Regions from separate parts of the Paenibacillus sp. 7516 genome, predicted to be linked through region 1. Evidence: riboswitches for the same ligand, from Rfam matches in the RefSeq annotation. Region 1 holds a riboswitch; the other holds the start of a gene.
What was found. A riboswitch is a leader RNA that binds a small molecule or an ion and turns the genes downstream of it on or off. The one in region 1 is predicted to bind glycine.
Positions count from the first base shown of each region.

Region 1 (3,164 bases):
CACCCTCTGCACCTGAAATAAACGAGTTATTGGCAATAACATATCCGATTGCACCTGCACAGAATAAGCCGTTCACCAGATGCTCATCACTCCATCCGAATCGCTCCTGGGAGCTGATGAATACACCAGGGATAATCCCGCATGAACCAGCCGTCGGTGTAGCCACAATCCGGCCCATCGATGCGTTGACTTCAGATACACACAGGGCATAAGCCATTGCCAGTGCGGAAGCGTCACCCGAGCAGGTTTCGCCCTGGCGAATATATTGGGCCATCTTTTTGCCGTCTCCGCCAGTCAAGCCACTGCGCGAAGTGGTGTCCTCCGTCAGTCCTTTCTGTACAGCCTCTTTCATCACCTGATAATATTCCGACATCTGCCGCACAACGTCTGCTTCCGGCGTATTCGTCTCCTGAACCTGCTCCTCGATCATTAGCCGCGCAATGGTTTTGGATTCAGCCGTACAGATCGTATTCAGCTCATGCAAGTGCTTAAACCGCATCCGAATCAACCCCTCTCTTCAAATCAATGACGCGAATATCCAGCACATGATCCAGTGAACGCAAGCGTTCCAACATCTCGGCACTTGGTGCTCCGTCCATTTCCATCGCTGTTAGCGCTTCGCCATCCCGGGCTTTCCGGTCTACCTGCATATACCCGATGTTAACCCCTGAGGAGCTGATCGTAGACGTCACGGAAGCAAGCACCCCTGCCTTGTCCGCATGACGCAGAACGAGTGTGGGGAATTCCCCGCTGATCTGTACCCGGAAATCATTAAGCGCATGCACCGACACACTGCCGCCGCCAATCGAAGCACCAACGAGTGAACATTGACGCTCACCATGCCACAACTCAATTTTGACCGTATTCGGATGCGGAGCAGGCAGTCCACTTGTATAGAACTCAACCTTCATACCCGCTTGTTCGGCATACGCCTCGGCGTCTGGTATACGTGGATCATCCGTGACATAGTCAAGCAAACCACCAATTAACGCCAGATCCGTACCGTGACCTTGATACGTATCGGCAAATGAGCCGTACAGTGTCAGCCTGGCACGTTCAGGCGTACACCCCAGCCACTGCCTTGCAATTCTCCCCAGTCTCGCTGCCCCAGCTGTATGTGAACTTGAAGGGCCCGTCATCGACGGACCAATAATTGAAAAAACATCTTTAAATCGCATCCTGCACCCCTCCATATCGTCATATCCATCCAGACATGCACCATAATGTTCCTTAATTACTGAATGATGACATCAAAAAAGGACAGTAGAAGGCCTTAGGCCCTCTCTCTGTCCTCGTTACCTGAGAGTTTCATGATCAGAGGCCGCCCCAAGGGGTACCCTACTCATCATATACCCCTTGGGTGGCGCATTCGCGCACTCTCCAGAGTTGCGTCCAACGATGGTACTTTTACCTGAGAGATTAACCACCTGCGCCGGGTGCGCAGCGGCTTGCTCCTTCGGTGCCTGGCAGCCTACTGAAACCAATGGCCTGCCCAGGTCTCTCCCGCTCGTTCTCATCCGCTGTATCGTATATATTCGCTTGAACACATATCAAACGTTGTCCTTATGAGATTGATCATTCATATAACAGATTAATATGCAACACACGTAATGTCAACAAAAGTAACGCATCATTATCATCTTGGTAAAATTCCTCTAATATTATATGCAGCTTTCCACAGAATCGTTCAGTTTTCAATAGGCTATAGACTAGCTGTGGAGAGATTTTGATTTTGATGATGAGCTGTGATCCTTATAATATGACTGTCTTGAAGGAAGCCAGCTCGTAAGCCATAACAGGAGGGAACCCAGCATCAGAACTGCCGAAACGACCGTATATACGGTTCGAAGAGAGATCATTTCGGCAACTACACCCATGACCAAAATCGAAATGACCTGCAATGCACTCAGCATGAGTCCAAGTACGCTGCTCATTCGCCCCATCAAGTCTACCGGTATATTATTCTGATAAAAGGTGACCAGTCCCGTGTTTGCCGGCGCCGAACACAACCCAAGCAGAATAAAGGCGAATGCGGCAAGCTCGAACGAAAACGAACGAGCGAACAGGAAATAGCCAAGCGCAACTAAGAGCACGCCCCCGCCCATCATGTGACGTATGGACAAGTGTTTGGCGAACAACCACACCAGCAGAGAACCCGCCATGTATCCAGCTCCAGTAACACTCATCAACGCACCATACTGTGACTCAGACAGGTTCATGACTTGACGGATAAACACCACTTCCTGTGCATCCAGCGACATACCAATAACAAGAATAATCTGGAATAAGGCATAGATACCTACCACATATCCTGCTTGGCGACTGAATTGCATTACGGCCCGCCAATCCTGGGCGATCAGGCGAGGGGTCAGCCTTGTCCTACCGCCGCTCTGCTCTCCAGTGCCCAGCCTTGGCAGAAACATCAGGACGAGCACCGACACAACAAAGGAAGCTGCATTGGCATAGATCGCCGCTACAGGAGACAGATAGATTAACATGACTCCGGCTATGGCCGGACCGGTAATAAAAGCACCTGAGCTGATCATCGCCTGCAGGGAATTGAATCGCTTGCGCCGCTCTGCAGGAACCAGACGGGTGATGTACACCTGCGAAGAAGGTACGAATATGGATGACGACATGCTGACAAGAAACATGATGCCGTACATCATCCATAGACTGGGCATCAGCGGAAGCAATGCCACGAGCACAGCTCTCACCACATCCGCCCCAATCATCAGCTGCCGCTGGTCGTAGCGGTCAATCAGACTGCCTGACCAGAACTTGGTGCATACCGAGGCAATCGGCGAGATAATCCACAAGCCTGCGACTGCCGCCGGGGACTGTGTCATGTTAAGCACCATCAAATTAATGGCCACAATGTAGATAAAATCCCCCAGATTGGATATGCCTACTCCGCCCAGCAGCAAGCCGGCATGTTTCCATCCACCTGACTCGGCGCCCTTCCCTTTCCCCTGATCACGATCATTACTCATCCATTATATCCCTCCCGGATTCATTCCTTAAATCATTCAATGCACTGATTTAAAACCCAATAATTGTATTATCTCCTATTTGATCCTTTTTCGCAGTAAAAAAATGGACAATGCCTGCGTCGATCATCATGTTGTGCAAGACTTCCCGTACAAAAAAGACTGCCCTTAATC
Region 1 is NZ_NPBI01000029.1:32,854-36,017, reverse strand. It holds gene sdaAA (L-serine ammonia-lyase, iron-sulfur-dependent, subunit alpha) at 1-499, opposite strand, end outside; gene sdaAB (L-serine ammonia-lyase, iron-sulfur-dependent subunit beta) at 489-1,178, opposite strand; glycine riboswitch at 1,285-1,386, opposite strand; glycine riboswitch at 1,391-1,516, opposite strand; gene CHI14_RS23260 (MFS transporter) at 1,710-2,993, opposite strand.

Region 2 (3,164 bases), on a different contig from region 1:
GCAGCAAATATTTGATCATCGGATCTACCAACAGTGCCAGATCCGCGTTAGGGAACCAGCCCTTTTCAATAAAGAGCGCCGTAATTAATCCCCATGCAATAAACGCACCCATATTTGGCATAACCATGCCGCTTAGGAATCGGCCAAAACGCTGAACACCTACCCGGAGACCGCCTTTGGAATTGGACGTTTGGTCCAAGTTACTCATTGTATTATCCTCCTCGGATCAAGTAGTTATCATTTATGAAAGGGGTATCATTTCTCCCCTGCTGTTATCCTAAGCCAGATTGGTCTCCGGTTCAACGAAATGAAAGCGTACTTTCGTCATGATCATTGATGACAACATTGTGTTTATGTAATCGTTTTTATGGTGATGAGAGGGTTCTAACCATTGATATACTTGGCTTTTTTCGTATGTGCCTTATATCATTTACGGTGTTGAATTCTATAATATAGCTTGTGCGATTCAGCCTTATTCCATCCTGTTTAAGTGCCTCAAATGGCAACAAGCCTGTCCTTGAGAACACAAAAAGCCTGCATGAGCACCAAGGCTCACACAGGCTCTGAAGACGTGCACGAACGTCCATATTATGAAAAAAACCATAGAATAATAAAGGTTATTTAGTGCAAACAGATTTTACTCTTCGGTGTGCTTACGGTATGCGTCAGCATTCATCAGTTTAGACAACGCTGCTGTCAGATCACCTTCAACACGAATCTCGATCATCCAGCCTTCTTCGTAAGGCGAACTGTTGACGAGTTCAGGTGCATCCTGCAGCGCTTCATTCACGGCAATAATGGAACCACTTACCGGAGAAAACAAATCCGAAACCGTCTTCACGGATTCAATCGTACCAATGCTGTCTTCCGCTTTTACATCTGATTCAAGGTCAGGCAATTCAACAAACACAATGTCCCCCAGCTGATGCTGCGCGAACTCGGTAATGCCAATCCGTACAGTATCCTCCCCTACGGTTTGCACCCACTCATGCTCTTCACTGTACAGGAAATCACTTTTCAATTCGCTCATCGATATCCGCCTCGCTTTTCATTAATGAGTGCATGCGTCCTTCGGCCAACCCTTTTTCCCAGAACATAGCGTAAGATATTTTTGATTGAAATGTCAAGATACCTCACAAATTATTTGATTTTTGATGATTAGAGCCTGTAACGCAAACACCCTCACTCTACATATAATGGGTAATATTAGAATAGTAAGCGTACTCTTTTTATATACACGAACAATATATCTAGATCGCTAAATATCATTCGGTTTTTTATTGATTTCTGTGATATCGTTCTTGACATCGAGAGTGGATTCACGTTTTAATGAGAGAGTAAATGTTAATCGTTGTGTGCATCACCCGCGGATGAATGTAAAGGGAGAGATTACCCGTGACGTCCAACTCTTGGATGCATGCGGTAACGCCGAAGGAGTAAACCACCCGACAAGCGGGAGGTGAATCTCTCAGGCAAAAGGACTTTTACGGGACGCAACTCTGGAGAGCATCTATTCGCCCGGTATGGGCGTTTTGATCACCCAAGGGGAAACCTGCTGCAACCTATTGGCGGGGTAACTCTCAGGTACCAAGGACAGAGCCTAAGAATACAGCGTGCTTCTGGCATGCCGGTTCTTTGGCCTGTCCTTTTCCTTTTTCCCAAAAAAACGAAACTCAGGATCGAGCCGACGCTGTCATCAGCAGCCTTAACCATACTTATCCAAGAAAAGAATGCATCATTCATGTTATACACTCGGCCCGGTAGCGGCCATAACGAGGTGATTTGATGTCCGATTTGCTTAGAACTCCACTCTATCCACTTTATCAGCAATATGAAGGTGTACGGTGCATCGATTTTGGAGGCTGGGAGCTTCCGGTGCAATTCAGCGGGATTCAGAAGGAACATGAAGCGGTGCGGGAACGGGCTGGACTGTTCGATGTATCCCACATGGGTGAATTCACGGTGCAGGGTGAACAGGCCGAAGCATTTTTGCAGAAACTGACGACTAACGACGTGACCACACTGGTTCCCGGCCAGGCACAATACACGTTAATGTGTTACCCGGACGGTGGCGTAGTGGACGATCTGCTCGTATACAAGCTGGAAGATCAGCATTATATGCTTGTTGTGAATGCCTCCAATATCGATAAGGATTGGGCATGGCTGCAAGAGCATATGGTTCCTGGAGTGAGCATGACGAATGACTCCGTGGAAACAGGTCTCCTGGCCCTGCAGGGTCCGCTTGCTGCAGACATCATCGGAAAGGTTACAGATACCGACGTATCCATAATCGAGCCTTTTCGTTTTGTACAGAACGCTGAGGTCTGTGGTGTAAAACTGCTGCTGTCCCGCACCGGTTATACCGGAGAAGACGGCTTCGAGCTATACGTACAGGCAGATCAGGCCGCTGCGGTCTGGAACGGATTGATGGAGGCTGGCGCTGATCAGGGACTGGTACCGGCTGGACTTGGTGCACGGGATACACTTCGATTTGAAGCGAAGCTGCCCCTCTACGGACAGGAACTGTCGCCGACCATTTCACCACTGGAAGCTGGCGTTGGCATGTTTGTGAAGCTGAATGCCGGACCTTTTATCGGACACGAAGCGCTATTGCAGCAAAAGAATGATGGACCTGCCCGCAAGCTGGTCGGCATTGAAGTACTGGAACGCGGGATTCCACGTCCCCACTATCCCATTTACGCCGAAGGCGTGCAGATCGGGGAAGTAACAACCGGTACACAGTCCCCTACGCTGAAGCGCAATCTGGGGCTCGCCCTGATTAACAGCCAATATGCTGCACTCGGCACCCCGCTCGAGATTGAGATTCGTGGCAAAAAGCTGAAAGCCGAAGTTGTGAAGACCCCTTTTCATAAACGGACACGTACGTCAAAGACACCTACCCAAGGAGCTGAGCAAGCATGAGCAAGCACCGCTATATTCCCATGACTGAACAGGATCAGAGCGCCATGCTCGCGACCATCGGTGTGGACACGATTGAAGATCTGTTCCAGGACATTCCGCAGGCGATTCGTTATCAAGGCGAGCTGCCTGTCTCCTCCAAACTGGATGAATACGCACTGACGCGTCATATGTCCAAGCAAGCCGGCGCGAATGCCAATTTTGAGACACACGCCAGTTTCCTGGGCGCAGGCATATACGATCAT
Region 2 is NZ_NPBI01000020.1:62,954-66,117, reverse strand. It holds gene CHI14_RS16240 (PTS mannitol transporter subunit IIBC) at 1-208, opposite strand, end outside; gene gcvH (glycine cleavage system protein GcvH) at 638-1,030, opposite strand; glycine riboswitch at 1,371-1,494, shown strand; glycine riboswitch at 1,498-1,599, shown strand; gene gcvT (glycine cleavage system aminomethyltransferase GcvT) at 1,786-2,922, shown strand; gene gcvPA (aminomethyl-transferring glycine dehydrogenase subunit GcvPA) at 2,919-3,164, shown strand, end outside.
Region 2: linked by a shared signal. The riboswitch ahead of gcvT (glycine cleavage system aminomethyltransferase GcvT) and the one ahead of sdaAB (L-serine ammonia-lyase, iron-sulfur-dependent subunit beta) in region 1 are both predicted to bind glycine.